4 regions of the Veillonella sp. CAG:933 genome follow, and region 3 is predicted to be linked to each of the others. Evidence: riboswitches for the same ligand, from Rfam matches in the RefSeq annotation. Region 3 holds a riboswitch; each other region holds the start of a gene.
What was found. Region 3 has a riboswitch for cobalamin ahead of nikB (nickel ABC transporter permease). Riboswitches for the same ligand answer to the same signal wherever they lie in the genome.
Positions count from the first base shown of each region.

Region 1: it holds a riboswitch for cobalamin, as region 3 does, so the genes downstream of both, QZL64_RS05425 (sirohydrochlorin cobaltochelatase) here and nikB (nickel ABC transporter permease) in region 3, are expected to answer to the same signal.
Region 2: it holds a riboswitch for cobalamin, as region 3 does, so the genes downstream of both, QZL64_RS02940 (TonB-dependent receptor) here and nikB (nickel ABC transporter permease) in region 3, are expected to answer to the same signal.
Region 4: it holds a riboswitch for cobalamin, as region 3 does, so the genes downstream of both, QZL64_RS11835 (1-propanol dehydrogenase PduQ) here and nikB (nickel ABC transporter permease) in region 3, are expected to answer to the same signal.

Region 1 is NZ_HF986190.1:21,967-26,806, forward strand. Features, by position in the region: gene QZL64_RS05415 (ABC transporter ATP-binding protein) at 1-461, shown strand, start outside; gene QZL64_RS05420 (ABC transporter substrate-binding protein) at 617-1,567, opposite strand; gene QZL64_RS05425 (sirohydrochlorin cobaltochelatase) at 1,938-2,957, opposite strand; cobalamin riboswitch at 3,200-3,368, opposite strand; gene QZL64_RS05430 (hypothetical protein) at 3,639-3,956, shown strand; gene QZL64_RS05435 (sirohydrochlorin cobaltochelatase) at 4,466-4,840, shown strand, end outside.
Region 2 is NZ_HF986165.1:355-5,194, reverse strand. Features, by position in the region: gene QZL64_RS02955 (ABC transporter permease) at 1-494, shown strand, start outside; gene QZL64_RS02950 (ABC transporter ATP-binding protein) at 491-1,435, shown strand; gene QZL64_RS02945 (ABC transporter ATP-binding protein) at 1,437-2,204, shown strand; cobalamin riboswitch at 2,512-2,683, shown strand; gene QZL64_RS02940 (TonB-dependent receptor) at 2,908-4,840, shown strand, end outside.
Region 3 is NZ_HF986138.1:11,049-15,888, reverse strand. Features, by position in the region: gene QZL64_RS01610 (single-stranded DNA-binding protein) at 1-143, shown strand, start outside; gene rpsR (30S ribosomal protein S18) at 185-415, shown strand; gene QZL64_RS01600 (sulfurtransferase) at 560-1,381, shown strand; gene QZL64_RS01595 (hypothetical protein) at 1,384-1,566, opposite strand; cobalamin riboswitch at 2,110-2,295, shown strand; gene nikB (nickel ABC transporter permease) at 2,502-3,440, shown strand; gene nikC (nickel transporter permease) at 3,440-4,264, shown strand; gene QZL64_RS01580 (ABC transporter substrate-binding protein) at 4,420-4,840, shown strand, end outside.
Region 4 is NZ_HF986232.1:34,726-39,565, reverse strand. Features, by position in the region: gene QZL64_RS11850 (sensor histidine kinase) at 1-678, opposite strand, end outside; gene QZL64_RS11845 (ANTAR domain-containing response regulator) at 680-1,252, opposite strand; gene eutS (ethanolamine utilization microcompartment protein EutS) at 1,273-1,620, opposite strand; gene QZL64_RS11835 (1-propanol dehydrogenase PduQ) at 1,659-2,780, opposite strand; adenosylcobalamin (AdoCbl) riboswitch at 3,262-3,401, opposite strand; gene QZL64_RS11830 (cob(I)yrinic acid a,c-diamide adenosyltransferase) at 3,460-4,044, opposite strand; gene QZL64_RS11825 (EutP/PduV family microcompartment system protein) at 4,347-4,787, shown strand.

The DNA.
Region 1 (4,840 bases), on a different contig from region 3:
ATACGGCCGGTGAAGACCGTCAAGCCGTTGAGAGTGCTATGACTGTAACGAAGACGACGCATTTGCGCAATCAGCCGGTATCGTCTTTGTCCGGCGGGGAACGGCAACGCGTGTGGATTGCCATGGCGTTGGCGCAGGAGCCGGATATTCTTCTCTTGGATGAACCGACGACTTATTTGGATATTAATCATCAGTTTGAAGTGATGGAACTATTGCGCCGTTTGAATCGTGAACAGGGGCTTACGGTTGTCATGGTACTTCATGAATTGAATCAGGCGGCTCGATATTCGGATCAGGTGGCCGTACTTCATGAAGGTCATTTGGCAGCTGTGGGCAGTCCTAAAGAGGTCATGACAGCGGAGCTTCTAAAAACAGTGTTCGCTGTTGATGCTCTCATTGAAGAGGGTCCCGATAACAGCCCGTACATTAAAATTGAAGGGCTTGTGCAGCAGGCAGAATGATCCATGCCCTATAATCCGATTAATCAAGTGAATAAAAAGAGGGATTAACGTATAACGATATAATATCGTCTGTTCGTTAATCCCTCTTTATATTTTCAGTGTTAAATTACATGCGATTTTGCACTGATGTTAATAACTTTTCTTAGGGGCTTAATTTAGAAGGTTACATCGATGCCATAGGCCATTTTAACAAGCTCAGCCATGGCTTCCGGTGTTTGTAAGCCCGGATTCAATAAGAACCAATTCGATGGTAAGTAGAATACTTTACCGTTTTTTACAGCCTTAAGATTTTGCCATGCCGGATTGCCGGTCATTTCTTTTTCCATAGTTTTGGTAATTTCATCTTTTTTACCCATGGTGGAAACAAAAATGATGTCCGGATCGTCGGAAGCGAGCGTTTCTAAGGAGTACGGAATGGTCTTGGCAGATTTATCAAAATCGCCATGTTGTAACACCACATTCTGCATGCCTAATTCTTGAACCATAGCGGCTGTTACGGCTAAGGTAGCTTCAGCGGTTACCGCTTTACCGGTAGCGCGCAACACGGCTACGCGGGCCGGTTGTACATTTTTAACGGCATTTTTGACTTTGTCAATTTTGCTGTTGTACTGGGCAATAACTTCTTTAGCTTTCTCTTCGTGATTGGTCAGTTGGCCTAAGAATTCAATGAGGGGCACATTGTCTTTAATACCGTCATAGGAAATTAAAATATACGGTAATTTATTACTCTGTAATTGGCCTTCAAATTTGCTGTGCTGATTGCTGAGGCCGATTACGAGGTCCGGTTTCAAACCGATAAGTTGCTCCATGTTGATGTTGGCGGTCTGCCCTAAAGAAGGTAATTCTTTGAGGTGAGCGGGCATGTCATCCTGCGTTTCTACGCGGCTGATGGATTTGGCATCAATGGCATCCATGAAATAGAGTAGGGAATTGGCAAGTACCGCAATTCGTTCCGGTTTGGCCGGCACCGTATAGGTTTGATCCTTATAGGTTAAAGTACGGGTGGCTGCGGATGATGTGGAATCGGTTTTACCGCAGCCGGCGAGGATAGCCATAATGACTGTCATCGCCATTACAATAATGGTTAAGCGTGAAAATTTTCTCATAATACACCTGCCTGACAGTAGATAAAAAGTACGTAAAAGTATTACCTGTGAGTAAGCAGGTAATTCATAGCGGTTCCAAAACAAGCTTTAGTAAAATCTGTTTCGCAAACTCATACTTGTACTATACCACAGGTGATGGTGGTTGCCTATGGTTATGTGTTGCGTATGGTTATATGGTGCCTATCGTTATATGGTGCGTATGGCACTTTTATAGATCCAAATATAGCAATTAAAAGAGGCTGTAAGTAAAATGTGATATGCTCTACATTTTATTACAGCCTCCTTATGTATAGAACGCTTTTGGTTGGTCAAAACGTCTTAGCTTGTAAGTGCGTTTTGGCAATAATATGAACCCTTACAGTGTTATATCTTATTTAGCGTCGTTTTGAAGAGCTTGCCAAGCTTCATCGGCATGAGCGGCAAAGAGGTCACGGATTTTCTGGTTTTCACCAAGACCATGGATGTAAGTGTCTACTTTGAAGCCGTCAGCCAACAAGATGGATTTATGGGAATCAGGTTCGTCACCGGACATATCGTTGTTGGCATGGTCGCCGGCTACCATCATGAATGGCATAAGGGTGACATGTTCGATGCCTTTTGCTTTCAATTGAGGAACGATGTCTTCAAGGCTTGGCCATCCTTCTACGGTGTAGATGTAAGTGTTGTGAAGACCGGCCGATTCCAAACGATCTTGGATTACGGAATAGTAAGCGTTGGAAGGATCCGGAGTGCCGTGAGCCATGATAAGTACAGCATCTTTAGGACCTACTTTAGGGAACTGAGTTGCTACAGCTTGTACAGTTTTAGCAATATCGTCAGTTTGACCTTCTTGGCCCATCCAGTACATGAGAGGTGTACCAAATGTCATTTTTTTGAAGTTATGTTTGTACTGATTGTAAACAGCTGTTTTATAGTTGTATTCGATACCAGGGATTACGTCGAGAGTTGCCAAAGCAACGCGAGTGTAACCTTCAGCTTTTAATTGATCGAGTGCTTCTTCAGGCGTAGGGTAGGTGATACCTTCTTTAGCTTTGATACGATCGATAATGATGTGGGAAGTGAAAGCTGTAACTACTTTTACGCCCGGATGTTGTTCTTTAATTTCGTTGATAGTCGCATCGATTGTTTTAGCACGAGTATCAGTGAATGTAGTACCAAAGCTCATTACTACGATAGCATCTTTGTTAGGTGCTTTAGCCAATACAGGATCGGTTGTGTTGTAAGTGCGAACACCGATTTCAGTTGCTTCCAATAATGCAGGGGTAGCAGTTGTTACTTCGTCACTTAATTGGTAAGCAGCGTTTACGTCTGTAGCAAGGAATCCGAAGCCTGTTAAAGCGGCCACTGCTAATGTTGTAGCTAACGTTTTTTTGAAAAAATGTTTACTCATTTCATTCACTCCTCGTGATAAAAAGAAGATAAAAATAAAAACTAAAAATAGAATAAAATAAAATACAAAAACCTCTGCCCACAGGGCAGAGGTAGTATTAATAATCACTAGTTATGCTAAGCACCTGACGTATATTAGTTCATATCAAACTTAATTAAGTCGTTTATGAATTAAAAAAATAATTCCCGGTCAGTGTATAGTACAGGTAGTGACATTGATTAACCTCGCCATCCTTCGTGGGTTATCGGCAATCCATCAAGGCAGGTCTTCTGGCTCAAGTTCAACGCAACAATCACCTTCCCAGAAACTTCCAGTGGTATTTTGATTGTGCTCCCTCTTACAGCGGCGGGACCGCGGCAGCTTCTACTGCTCTTCTCTATTAAGTCGGGCACCTTGAAGGTCGTATTCATTTGATAATCATCATAGCAGAATAAATGTCCACTGTCAATGCAATACCGGGTAGGGTATACTCACTGTGAATGGAAATTACCCGGGTCATATAACTCCTAGGAATAAGGGACTTATTTATGAGTAATAACTTTTGGTTATTTGTGATACACTTTTTTGATTACACATAGGCAAAGGAGTCAAAGTTTGGTACTATGAATAGAGAATGGTGTTCATCATAGGGCAATGTGCTTTATGATAAATAGCTATATATTAACAAAGGAGGTCCATCGTATGGATCAATTTACAAATGGTGCCGGTCCTAATGAACTATCGGAATCGGTATATGAAGTGGCATTTACGCCTGTATTGGAACGTGAAGAGTATCAAGGTGAACCTTTACATTCCAAATTATTAGCTCTTAAAAGCGCCATGGGCGAAGAGGATTTTAACGAATATATTAACAGCTTATTGCGCATTACCTATAATTGCAAACAATTGTGGTTAATTACTAAAAGCGAACGTAAACGTACGTTAATTGAAGGCAAATTTTTACCTATGATTGCTGAGATTTTTGAAGTAGCAGCACCGCGCGTGTTCTCGCAACCATAATTATTATCAATTATAGGCGTAACAATACATTGCTTTTTGATTGAATGAATGACTAAATTAAGAAACTTGATGTATAAAAATTCATGAATGAGGAATATTAATTATTAGATGTTATCTGTATCAATCGTAGACCGTGATTGGTATAGTATTATCTGAATTATTAATATAATACCTGTAAGCAAGTAGTATTCTTTGTAATAGTAATGGGATATAAATTCTCTTTAAATCGATGAAAATAGAAGTGAATCGGTAAAGATAAATATAGTTGATGAAAATATAATTAAATTTCCGATTTATCATTGATAATCATTGATAAGTTTGAAAATGAGAGAAATTCTCATTGACTAAAAATAAAATCTAACGTATCATTATACCAACGAAGAATAATCAACATGTATTTCGAATGTATTCGATAATGTGAAATATGACAGATTTTTGTCAGATTAAGAGGTTCGATTATGGTATAAGTTTAGAGGTATTTTTGATATCGGAGGATTTATAAAATGAGTATAAAGGGTATTATCTTAGCGACATTCGGTTCAATATACGGCGAAGCCGTAGAGAAATCCGTAGGCATAATGGAAGCAAAGATTAAAAAAGCATATCCCGATGCAGTAATTCGCCGTGTCTTTTTGGCGGATGCGCTGGTGGAGAAGTGGAATGAAAAATATGAAAAACCGGTACAATCTTTGGAAGCCGTGTTGGCTGAATTTAAGAATACCGGCGTCCGCGATGTATTTGTTTTACCATTTGCCTTGGTAGCCGATCAATGTTATCAAAAGATGCGTAAAGCTATTGCCGCATTTACCTATAATACTGAACGAAACGCCATGCGCATTCACGTAGGTAAGCCACTCTTAAGTTCTTTAGGTGTAAAAAACTAT
Region 2 (4,840 bases), on a different contig from region 3:
AAGGGTTGCCCGGTATGAGCTTTATGATTGCTATTGCGGCCGTATTACCGGAAAATGATGCCCGTTTAATTATAGCGGTAACGATTACTTCATGGACCGGATTTTCACGTATTGTGCGAAGTGAGGTAATACATCTTCGAAATGAAAACTATATTATTGGCATAAAAAGTTTGGGTGCCGGTAATTCTTATATTCTGAGAAGATATATATTGCCCAATATTTTTCCTTTAATCGTTGTTTTACTGACTCTTAGAATCGGTACCTCTCTTTTATCAGCATCTGCTTTATCTTATTTGGGCCTGGGGGTAGCACCGCCAATTGCCGATTGGGGTGTTATGATTAGTGATGCCCGGACTTATTTTAGGAGTTATCCGTTGATGATATTGGCACCGGGTATGGCAATAACACTTTTTTGTATGAGTATAAATTTGATTGGTGATTTTTTGCGTGAACATTTGCAGTTGAGTAATGCCGGAGAAAGGAAAATGTTATGATGGAAGATATTATTATTGATGACTTATCAGTTGCATATCCGTCAGAACAGGGGCTTACTCGAGTGCTTCACAATGTAAATTTCAGATTAGTTTCAGGTAAAATAACGGCTTTGGTGGGCGAGTCGGGAAGTGGGAAATCTATAATGGGGTCAGCGATTATGGGGCTTTTGGATGAATCTGCTGTTGTGACCGGTAAAATTTATTTAGAAAATCAGAATTTATTGGCACAATCAGAAGCGGAATGGAATATGACCCGAGGTACCCGGATAGGATGGATTGCACAAGATCCTATTACTGCTATGGATCCTATGCAAAGGGTAGGTAAACAAGTCGTTGAATCAAACTGTTACAGAAATAAGACTTCTTATTCCGCTGAAAAAGCAAAGGGGATTGAACAATTAAAGCGGTTTGGCTTGCCTAATGCGGAAGCGGTATATGATAAATATCCCGGTGAATTATCCGGTGGGATGGCTCAACGTGTATTAGCAGCTATGATGGCGATGCCACACCCCGGGTGGATAATTGCGGATGAACCGACTAAAGGTTTGGATGCTTTTGTGCGGCGCGAAATTTGTCAGTTATTCCGTGATCTTCGAGATGAGAGCGGTGTTAGTATTTTATTCATTACTCATGATATCCGTTTAGCAGAAAAACTAGCAGATTATATTGGGATTATGTATGCGGGAGAAATTCTTGAATACGGTACTTGTGAAGAAGTATTTAAAGAGCCCAAACATCCTTATACTATCAGTTTTTTAGAAGCACAACCAAGATATAGGTTAAAATCGATTCCGGGGTTACCACCTGATTTGCATAACATTCCCAATGGTTGTATTTTTAAAAATCGTTGCAAGTATTATGAGTTAGACATATGCGAAAAAGATCAAGTTATGAAGAATTTATCTTCTTCCCATCAAGTGCGTTGTGAATGGAGTAAATAGTATGAGTGTATTGGAAATAAGGAATATCTCTAAAAGTTTCACAACAGGCTTTATTAATAAAAGAATCTTCAAGGTTTTAAAAGATATTTCTTTTTCGGTAGAAGAGAATGAGATTCTTGGTTTGGCGGGAACCAGTGGGGCCGGGAAGTCCACATTAATTAGAATTATCATGCAACTTTTAAAGCCAGATCAGGGAGAAATTCTATTAAACGGAAAAGTAATATCGCAAATGTCGGCAAATGAGAATAAAAAAATGCGAGAAGATATGCAGTTAGTTTTTCAAAATCCGACTTCGTCTTTAAATCCTCGCATGACAATCAAAGAGTCTATTGAAGAACCGATTCGTATCCATAAGAATCAAGATATTAATTTAAAGCATAGTATAGAGGATGTTTTAGAGAAAGTACAACTTCGTAAAGAGTTACTTTCCAGATATCCGCATCAACTTTCCGGCGGAGAATTACAGCGTATTTGTCTTGCCAGGTTACTGTTATTAAATCCGAAGATTCTTTTATTGGATGAACCGACATCGATGCTTGACGTATCGGTGCAAGCACAGATTATTTCTATTTTAAAAGATATTCAAAAGGAACGATCTTTAGCTTGTCTGTTTATCTCGCATGATTTAGATTTGTTACGCGTAATTTGTAATCGTATCGGAATTATGCGCGAAGGCCGGTTGATTGAATTACAACCGACAGAATTACTTTATCAGCATCCTAAAGAAAAATACACGAAAGAATTGTTAGCGGCTTTTGAAGATTTTTAGTTGAGTATTTGCAGTAAATTATTATATTAGAGTATAGTTATTTTGATTAAAAATATTATTAAAAAAATAAATAGAGTTTAACTATAAGATGAAACCTTAAAGTAAAAAATCTTTTGTTTTAAGGTTTTTTTGTATAAAAATACTGTTTAGAATAATATGTTTAAATATAAAAATTAACGATGATAAGCCATAAAACCCTATGAAATAAAGGAGTTTTAGTATACAATAGAGGGTATAGCATGATTAATATTTGTTTTGAATTAAGATTGACGAGGTGGAAAAGTAAATATATAATGTACATGAAGAAATTTTATACATATTTATAGGTGTCGATTTAGACTTAATAGAGAAATCGGTATAAGCCGATGCGATCCCGTCACTGTAAGAGGAGCTAATCTCATGTTGCCACTGGATATTCCGGGAAGGCGAGAGGCGCTATGAATCTAAGCCAGGAGACCTGCCTATTTATAATCTCCGTTTTAATCTACGAGCGATAGAGAGGCGATTATGGCAAAGGTCATGTAGCATATCTATTTCAAGATTGAAGTAGATATGTTTTTTTATAAGTTAATGGATTATGAAGGGATTACTAAGAACCTTGAGTTAGCATTAGGTGAGGTAGTGTTAAAAGAAGAGGAATAGTAAAAAAAATAAATCTATTAACTGATTAGGTAATTTAGGGTAATTTTATTAGGAGGGTATTATGAAAGGTCAGGGATTGTTAGTACGAGCGGCAGTATTGGCATGCTGTGGTAGTATTTTGAGCTGTGTTGGTGTACAGGCCGAAGATGTGGTTACTGATTATGACTTAGGGACAGTGGTCGTAACTGCGACAAAAACGGAGCAAACTATTGCTAATGTGCCGGCCAGTGTAAGCGTTATTACCTCACAAGATATAGCTGACAAGAATATTTCGTCGGTTCAAGAAGCTTTACAGTTTTTGCCGGGTATTTTTATTGACCAAAGTGCGCAAGGCAGTTTGACTATGCGTGGTATGAGTTCTACAGATATTTTGGTATTAGTTGATGGAGTTCAACAAAATAATACTTATAACGGAACTGTAAATTTTAATATGATTCCAATTTCGAATATTGAACGTATTGAAGTATTGCGCGGTGGCGCATCCTCTTTATACGGTGGTCATGCGGTTGCCGGTGTTATTAATATTACGACTAAAGGTGCACCGGAATCGGGAACTTCTGTAGTGGCAGATGTATCCTATGGTAGCTATAATACTTGGAAAAAAGCCGTGTCGGTTAATTCTCGTTTATCAGACAAATGGAGTTTAGGGGTTACTTATGAAAAACGCTCCTCTGATGGCTATAAAGGATTTTATCGATCGCTTGCACCAAAAAAAGGTACAGCATCTATTAGTGCCGATTTACCACAGTTAAGTAATGGTACTTATATATACGGTGGTCGTGGTGAGAAAGAATGGGAACATGAAAATTACGGCTTTAAAATTGGGTACAATTTTGATGAATCTAAATCTTTAGTTTATAGCTATAATCGAATTAATAGTGAATCCTCTTATAGTAATCCATTTACTTATGTACATGATACTAAAGGAAACCCTGTATGGTCTGGCAATGTTCAGGTCGGAACAAATAAAATTATTTCTTTATCTCCTAAAAATTTCTTAGGCTATGATAATGAAAATAAACGTGATACCCATATTTTGACATATCGTGATACGGCAAATGATTTCTTGGTGCGTGCAAGTTATACGCATGATAAGGTTGATGGTTTTACATCACCTACTGTACCTAGTTCCTATAAAAATGTTGATTGGACCGGGGCCGGTGATTATTCTCTCCATCCAGGGAAGAAATTTACGTACGAAGTTGAAAAAACATGGCGAGATATAGGAAAGCATACCATTAATGCCGGTGCCTCTTATCATACGGAAGAAATGATTCAGAAGCGTTATAATCTTTCTTCGTGGCATAACAAAAACTCCATTATTAATCAATATGCACAAGATGAAGGTAAAATAAGCAATCTGGCTGTATTTGTACAAGATGAGTATAAATTTGATGATGAATGGTCTTTATTTGTTGGGGCACGTTATGATCGTTATAAAAAAGGTGACGGTACATTCTGGGCCAGTGGTAAAAACGGTTATGATACCACATCCGAGGGTAAAACATATAATCATATAAGTCCTAAAGTTTCATTAGAATATAAAGCTAATGAAAGTACAAATTATTATATGTCTTATGGTGAGTCGTTTAATCCACCACCATTAGTATATATTTATCGTTATGGCGGTTCCGGTATGGGTAATGTTATTCCAAATCCGGGCTTAGATCCTGAAACTTCCAAAACCTGGGAATTAGGGATGAAACGCCAGTTGACGGATCGAGATTCAGTGGATATCTCCTTATATAATGTTAAAACCAAGGACAAAATTGAGTATACCTATTTCTACTTGCCGGGGACAAGTACTACAGAATATAAGCAATACATAAATTACGGCGTAGAAAAACGACGCGGTATTGAACTTAATTACGAGCATAAATTTACAGATAATTTAACCTCATACGTTAACTATGCTTGGCAGTCGGGTAAAGTTAGTGGTCCGAAATTAGAGGATACTAATAAATCAGGCTATAGCAATGCAGTTGATTATTCTG
Region 3 (4,840 bases):
ATGGGCAAAAACGCTATGTAACTGAAGTAGTAGCCAACTTTGTTGGTACATCCTTAGATACTCAGAACACCGATAGCTTTGGTGGTGGGTCTTCTAATTTTGATAACTTCGGTAGCAGCAACGATGAAAACATTCCGTTCTAGTGTTTAGGACTCCTACTAATTCGAAAAGGAGGATTCACATAATGAGAAGAGATAGAAGCAGAAAACCAAGAAGAAAAGTATGTAACTTCTGCGTTGATCATGTAGATCAAATCGACTACAAAGATATTGCTAAACTTCGTCGTTTCACGACTGAACGCGGCAAAATTCTTCCACGTCGTATTTCCGGCACTTGCGCTAAACATCAGCGTAAATTAACATTAGCAATCAAACGCGCTCGCGCTATTGCTTTGTTGCCATTCACAGCAGAATAATACTTTATAGCTTGATATGAAGTATTAAACCCCGGTAGCCGAAAGGTTGCCGGGGTTTTTTATTGGCTATACCAATAGTTTTTGTTACAATAACACTATATAGATGTTTTCTAATATAGTATTAATATATATGGAGGTACGAAGATGAAAAATTTTATTACACCTCAAGAGTTAGCCAATATTCAAAAAGACGTTGTAATTTTAGATGTACGTGATGATAAAGCTTATGCCACAGGTCACATTGAAGGAGCCTTTGCAATTAATTTAGCCGGTGATTTATCCGATCCCGTTGAAGAACATGGTGGTCGTCATCCTTTGCCAAACATGGTTGAATTTGCTAAAAAAATGGAACGTTTTGGTATTACTAAAGATACTCCTGTTGTTATTTGTGACAGCTGGATTTTCTTAGCCGGTCGTTTATGGTGGATGCTCAAATACATCGGCTTAGACGTTGTAAAAGTATTAGAAGGCGGCATTGAACGATGGGTAAAAGAAGGACATACTTTAACTACTGATTCAACTGAATTACCAACCGAAACAAGTCAACTTGATTATCGTTTACAACCTCATATGCTTATGAGCCGTGCCGAAGTGTTGGCAGCCAGTGAAAATGGTGACCACATCATCGTTGATGCTCGTGCGAGCGAACGTTATGACGGTAGCGTTATCGATACCATGGATGGTATGACCGGTCATATTCCGACAGCAGTCAACTATTATTGGGAAAATTGTTATACTGCTAACGGTTTAAAGTCTGAAGCAGAGTTGAAAGAAATGTTCAAAGATTTGAAAACGACTAAGACACCAATTGTGACATATTGCGGCTCCGGTATTACGGCTTGCCTTGCTATGCTCGCCATGAGTGAAATCGGTATTGAATCCGCTCTTTATGTGGGAAGTTCCAGTGATTGGGTAACGTATGAAAACTTCCCTATTAAAACAGGGTGTGAGTTTGTGAAGGCGTAGCCTTAATTCCTTCTCTTCTTTCTATAATGTTCTGACTGAAAATAGGCTCGGCGAATCATCGCCGGGCTTTCTTCATTTGATGAATAATAGGGCTCCCTTTTTTCTTTAACAACGATTTCCGCCTCTAACTGATTATTGAATTCCCCCAAATACAGTATAATCGGCGTTTTATCCTTGCTGTTCATAACACTAAATTCTCCTTATTAATCACGATAAATTAATTTATTGATTATGCTTTGATAAAAACATAATACGCCGTTTATTATACACCTTTTATTTGAAATGTGAAGTGTAAATGAGTAAAAAATTGACATGATTTTTACTGCCTTAAATTTATTTTTATTTACTTTTTAAGGCTACTATTTTAGTAGAAATTCAGTTAACTATGAATTGATTATAATTAATATCAATATAGACCTTATTGTTTATTGCTGTTGACTTATAGCTTCATTTTTTGAGTGTTATCTCCGGTAAACTCACGTATATTGCAAGAAGTACATATACCCCTTACGGTATAATACTATACCTACTAGGGTATAATAAATTAAAGAAAATTTGAGTAAACATAGGAATCTATCAATATAATGAATTATTTTTCTATAAAATAGCTTAAAACGGCTAAAAATTCCTGACTTTTTATTGACACATTTACAATAAATACGCTAACATATTAGTGATAAAGGATTTTATTTTCGAAATTGAATAATATACTCTGACTAACTTCTATAAAAGATCTTAGTGTTGTAAGTGTCGGGTATGCCGAGCGATTTAAGAGGAAAATAGGTGCAAATCCTATGCTGGAAACAGCTGTAAATGAGGAGTTTATTTCAACAAGGAGTCACTGGGAAACTGGGAAGGCTGGAAATAAACGATGAATCATGAGCCAGAAAGCCTGCTTATAACAAATTGACTGTTGCACATAGTTAATGGGATGTGTTATGGGGTTAATTTGACTAAAATTTGTTTTGCGTACTCACTCTTTCAAGGGTGAGTTTTTTTATTTACTAAATTTTATGAATTTTTATAATAGAAGTTTGATTTAAAACGATATTGTCTAAAAAGGATTCATAGATGTTGATAGTGTAAGTTTGAAAATTGAGTATATTAGGGGGGGACAGGAATGTTTAAAAAAACACTGCAGCATTTGGGGCAGGTGTTGGTGACGGTAATTGGGGTTACATTTTTAACTTTCAGTTTAAGTTTTCTGGCGCCGGGCGACCCTGTGCTCATGATTTTGGAAACCGCGGATACCATGGTTTCACAGGAACTGATTGATCATACGAGGCAGGAATTGGGGTTAGATAAACCGTTCTTGGTGCAATATGGTAATTGGTTGTCTCATGCGGTGCAAGGGGATCTTGGAATGTCGTATTCAGCCAAGAAACCTGTTGTAGATAAGATGATGGAGGCCTTACCGGGTACACTTATGTTGGCGAGTGTAACAATTGTGATGCTACTCGTCATAGCCGTTCCCATGGGGGTTATCGCCGCTATCTACCAGAATAAATGGCCTGACTACCTCTTCCGCGGAATTGCATTTATCGGTATTTCCATACCGGCTTTCTGGCTTGGTCTTATGTTGCTTTACATTTTTGGCTATAAATTGGGTATTGCCCCGATTGCGACGGCAACCGTTTCGTTAAAAAATGCGATTTTACCTGCTTTTACCTTGGCATTTACGTTAATTTCAAAATTTATGCGCCAGGTACGTTTGGTAGTTTTGGAAGAAATCAATAAAGATTATGCCGTAGGTGCTAGAGCACGCGGTATGACAAATACGGAAATCATGTTTAAACATATTTTGCCAAATGCCTTTTTACCACTACTTACCATCTTCGGTATGTCCATGGGCTGGTTGCTTGGTGGGGTTGCGGTTGTAGAGATGGTATTCTCGTGGCCGGGGCTTGGTAAAATGGCCGTACAGGCGATTACTTTCCGTGATTATCCGTTAATTGAAGGTTTCGTACTTTGGGCTTCTATTGCGTATATGTTAATTAATGGTGTAATCGATTATTCGTATACGCTCTTGGATCCTAGATTGAGAAGGGGGAGTAAATAATGAAAGAGTTTATTAGAACACATAAAGCTTTCTCCTTCTATACATCCTTAGTTTTATTGGTTGTATTGATAGCTCTTTTTTCACCATGGCTTACGCCGAACGATCCGTTTGCTTCGAATTTAAGCAATGCCTTAAAAGCGCCGAGTTCTACCCATTGGTTCGGGACGGATAAATTAGGTCGTGACGTATTGTCGCGTATCATTTACGGCACCGGCTTATCCTTATTCATGGGCTTTACCATTGTTGTGTTGGTTGCGTCCATCGGTACCTTAGTAGGATCTTTGGCCGGTTATTTCGGCGGCAAAGTTGAAATGGTGCTCATGCGTCTTTGCGACATCATGATTTCTTTTCCGGGCATCGTGCTTGCCATCGCTATTGCCGGTATTATGGGCGGTAGCGTAGGCAATACCATTTTGGCGCTCACCATTGTAGGTTGGGCTAAATATGCGCGTTTAGTGCGAAGTCTTGTTATTAAAGTTCGTCAGGAAGATTATATAGCGGCCGCTATTATGAGTGGCGGTACGTCGGCCGTTATCTTGCGTCGTCACGTGTTGCCAAACATTATGCCGCTCGTCGTTGTAACGGCCAGCATGGACCTTGGCGTTATGATGCTCGAAGTAGCCGGTCTCTCATTCCTCGGTTTCGGGGCACAACCACCGACACCGGAATGGGGGTTAATGCTCAATGAAGGTCGTCAATATTTACAGTTGGCACCATGGCTTATGATTTTCCCGGGGGCGGCTATTCTTATCGTAGTATCTATTTTTAACCTTTGGAGTGACAGCTTGCGCGATATTTTGGATCCGCGTCAAAACAGAGGCTAAGAGACGGAATCTTTATATAGGTTAATGGGAGAATTTCGTATTTACATTTTGTCAGATGATACCCGTTAGGGATTTATATAATTTCATCTTGAGTGTTAGCGTTAATCAAACTGTGTGTTAATTTGTTAAAGGTATTTTTATGGAGGAATGTTATTATGAAAAAATTCTGGCGTAAAGCGCTACTCGGTGGCTTAGGCGTGGTATTGGCGGCATCGCTTTTGGCCGGTTGCGGCAGTGATTCTGCAGAAAACAAAGATGTGTTAAAAGTAGGGGTAACCAACTTTGCGGATACGTTGGAGCCTACCGATAACTTCTATGCTTGGGTAGTTATGCGTTACGGTATCGGTGAAACGCTTACCAAGTTTGACAAATCCATGGTGGCTAAACCTTGGATAGCATCTAAATGGTCCTTGGCTGATGATAAATTGACTTGGACATTTACGATTGATGATAAGGCTAAATTCTCTAACGGTAAAAAAGTAACGGCTGCTGAAGTAAAAGAATCTATTGAGCGTGCTTTTGCTAAAGCTAAACGTGCCAGTACATTCTTCGAATATGATTCTATTGAAGCCAACG
Region 4 (4,840 bases), on a different contig from region 3:
TTCTGCACGAAATTTAATATAATCAAATGTATAATAGTCTAATGTTAAATTATCATAAAATAAACCAATTATTTCATCTTGATAACCCAATTTTTTATACAATTGCTTTGCTTCTTCATTGGCCGTTATTAAATAACCATCGCCATCGAAAATAAGGACATTTTCAGATAATCGATCTACGAAAAAGTTCTGTGCCTCTTCTTCCGCACTCATAATAGTACTTGGCTTTAAATCATTAGAAGTGGCCATTCCAGGCGTTCCTGCATCAGTTTCTACAATTAAAACACCGATAGTTTTGTCCAATAATTTTATGGGGTAAATATTTTGTGTAATTAGTTTTCCTTCTTGAGATACCGCAATAAGCCCTAATGTATTTAAACCGGTTGCAATAGATCGTAAAACACCTGGTTCATTTTCCAATAAAGCATCTAATCCTACTACCGTCTTTTCATACATAGACGGCTTAATTAAAGGCTGTCTATGATATACCACTAAAGCAGATTTCGTTACTTCATTATAAATGTCAATAAATACATCTGCATCAGGATATAATAACGAATCAGCCAAATGATATATAACTTGTACTAATTCTTTAACTTCATCCGCAGTTAAGTCCGAATAGGTATCACACAGTTTGCGTAAAATTGCTTCATCCGGATTAGCTATATCTAACGCCATATCATTCACTATCCATTATAATTAATTCAGCAATTTCACTCATTTTAGAGCGTCTATCCATACTCAAGCGGCGTAATTTTTTATAGGCTTCATCCTCAGTAATTTTTAAATCACGGCACAGAATTCCTTTAGCCTTTTCAATTACTTTCCGTTCTTCTAAACGAAGCTTTAATCCCTCAATTTCTTGTTCTAAATTTTCAGTTTGTTGCCCCTTAGCGATTGCTACTTCAATAGTCGGAATAAGAGATTTTTCATCAATTGGTTTAATTAAATAGCCTGTTGCACCAAGCTTTTTCGCTTTTTCTGTATTTTCAAAATCTCCATAAGCAGTTAAAAATACTATACTGCTCGCCAATTTATCTTGCGCAACTTTTTTTGCTGCCTTTAAACCATCAAGTACCGGCATTTGAATATCCATCAATACTAAATCCGGTTTTACATTACGGCAAATCTCTACTGCCTCAAAGCCATCGGCTGCTTCGCCGCTTACTTCATAGCCTGCATCTGTTAAGATATCTTTAATATCTAAACGAGTTATTGGCTCATCATCGACAATAACTATTCTTCCTCGCATAAGTAGGTCTCCTCGATTTCTTAAGTTCTGGTAATTTCACAACCTAATGCAAATTTTAAAATATTTCGTAGCCCGTCCACAACAGCTCGCAACGCCGTTTCAACGGAACTAACATCACCATAAATAACCACCGATCCGGAGAATCGGTCTACAAAACCAATTTTAACATCACCACTTTTAGTTGCTATATCAACAGCGATTATAGCTGCTTCTGCCGGTGTTATTGTTAAAATCCCAAGTGCATTGTATACATCACTGGGTAATCCCAACTTGCCATAAATCTCCTTAGCCGGATTGGCAATAATATGGGCTAGCGTTATCTGTTTCCCAGGAACGTATTCTTGAATCATACGCTGTTTTTCTTCCATAGCCACACCTTTCCAGCATTACCTTATCAGACTGACGGTTAAGCAATTTGATTTAAAATATTTTTAATATCATCTGCCGTAGGTATTCTTGGATTAGCAGCTGTACATGCATCAGCTAACGCAGCTTTTGCAATAGCATCACCGCTCTCCATAATTTCACTACGATTAAACCCACAATCAGTTAATGTTAAAGGCATTTTCAGAGTACTCTGTAAATGCTTAATCTGCCGAATTAAAGCAGCCACTCCGATTCTCGGATTTACACTAGTTGTCGCTTTAACAATATTCGCCAATCTAGTATATTTCTTAGCAGCATATAAATCTTTGTTTTGATAATCACCATTATACGCCACAATATGCGGCAATAAAATAGCATTGATTCGTCCATGCGGTACATGGAATCTACCGCCGATAGCGTGTGCCATACCGTGATTTAATCCCAAGTTCGTCAAATTAAATGCCATACCGGCCATACAGGAAGCCACATGCATCTGTTCTCTGGCATAACTATTCGTACCGTTCGAAAATGCTTCCGGCAAATATTCAAACACTAATTGAATTGCATATTCAACTAATACTTTTGCCATAACATTTTCATTCAATGATACATAGGATTCAATTAAATGAACTAAAACGTCCATGCCTGTATCAGCCGTAATACTAGGCGGTACACTCATTACTAAGCGAGTATCTAAAATTGCAATATTAGGTTGTATTTCATCGGTAACAATCGGATATTTTGTTCCTGTTTCCAGCATTGTGATTACTGAAAAATTTGTTACTTCTGAACCGGTACCACTTGTGGTCGGTACAGCAATAAACATTAAATCTTTATTGGCTTTAACGCGATTGCCGAAATACAACATAGCTTTCCCCGCATCAATAGCAGATCCGCCACCTACTGAAATAATTGCATCAGCATTTGATTCTACTAAGTGACTTACACCGGCAGCGACTACTTCAGTCGGCGGATCCGGAACAATATCACTAAAAATCTCTACTTCAGCAAAGTCTAAGTTCTCCGTTACATGTGAAATCATTCCAGACTGAACCATAAATGGATCCGTCACTATGAAAACCTTTTTTACAGGGAGATCACGAAGACCTTGCAACGCATCTTCCCCTACCCATAGTGTCGTAGGAAATTTAATTTTCTGCATACATGTTCTCCTGCTTAACAAATAAAAAAAGAAGCCCTCACGGAATACACCCTCCGTTTAAGCTTCATTGCAAACCATGCACGCCATTGTACACGAAAATCTTATAACAATAATTTATACTTAACCAAAAAAAATGTCAATAAAAATTACGTATTTCAATTATGCATAATATATATACTATTTCAAATTTTCTCCGATTTATACCTAAATTAGCAGTTATTTTAACTTGTTCTCTCTTTGACTATGATATAACACCCGATGACAAAAGGGTTCTTTACACTTATAACAAAAGGGCATGGAGTACTAGCTCCATGCCCTTTTCCTATTTTTGAACTAATGTCACACTCCACTGTGCTGTGCTCTCTCATCATTGAACGACTAACATTAGTCCATCAATAGACGCACGTCTCTGTGCAAGACAGATTAATACATGCCGGTTTATTTTCTGCATTAATTCCAGTGAAGTACTACAATGCCACAAAAACAACATCCTGTCTTACCTCGAAACAGCATGTGTAATGAAATCCGCGAAAGACCTGACTTAGGCAAAAGCCATCACAGTGGCGGGACCGTGTTAGATTCTCACTAACTTCCATCGTCAGATTTCATATTTCTATTAATCTAAAAGCAATAATAACATATCTTAATCAATTCTGCAAGAACAGGATAATCCCAATAATTATTTTATATTTTTGGTCTTAGCATTATGAAATACTTCAGCACTTCTGGTATAAAATATATCTTCCATACCTTGTTTAGTGTTTAAGTATCTTGCTAAAGCATAAAAATAGTCTGATAATCGATTAACAAACATAACCAACTCTCCCGGTATTTTCGCGGTCATCTGTAATCGAACTATTCGTCGTTCGGCCCGTCTTGCAATCGTCCGTGCCATGTGAATCATACTGGCCTCACGAGTTCCACCGGGCAAAATAAAACGATTAATCTCCGGTGATTTAGCCGTATACTCATCAATTCGGGCTTCCAACCATGATATAGCATCAACAGGTAAAGTTATTTCTCGATTTAACGACTCCGGAGTTGCTAAATCAGTACCTACATCAAATAAGAAATGCTGTAAATGTTGTAATTCATTTTTTTCCTCGAATAAAGACGAATCAAATTGCGATATAGCATAACCAATCCACGAATTTAATTCATCAATAGTACCATAGCTATCTACTCGATCTGAATCTTTTGATACTGCAATACCGCCCACTAAACGGGTCATCCCCTTATCGCCGGTTTTAGTGTAAATTTTCATAGTAAAGCTCCTTTCTCATTACATGGTATATATATCATTGAAATACCGGTAATTATAGAGAATATTATGAGAATCACTAATTTTTCCTCATTAAAAATCCTCTTTCAAAGCCACTATGCTTTATTTACACTTCATTGTGTTAACTTGATAATACAAATAAGCCTCATTTTTGTCAATTTACTAATTATCATAGATTGCTGACTATTTACATTTATTTAAAAATCCTGTATCTTAAAACTACATACAGTAAACTCTTGCTTAACATTCCTTTTTATTATACACCGTTAATAAGGAGTGTTTTTATGAAAAAAATTATGTTTGTTGGCCCCAGTGGTGTTGGTAAAACAACTCTAACACAGCGAATTGAAGGTGTTGAAATCGTTTACGCAAAAACACAAACGGTTCAATTTCATGACGATATTATTGATACGCCGGGTGAGTTTGTCCAACATAGACTTATGTACAACGCCCTTCTAGTTACTGCTGCAGAGGCTGACATTTTAGGTTTTCTCATTTCCGCAAAGGAAAAAGAGCAAATGTTTCCTCCGGGATTTGCCAGTCTATTTAATAAGCCTGCTATCGGTATTATCACAAAAATGGATTTAATAGATGAAAACGATGATATTGAATTTATTAAAAATCAACTTGTAATGACCGGAGCTTCACCAATTTTTAAAGTAGGCATCAATAGTGACAAAGGTATTCAAGATCTTTTAAACTATCTCAATACCTTAGATAAATAATAATGAACGGAAAAGGAAGTGCTTAAATCTTGGCACTTCCTTTTTTACACTCT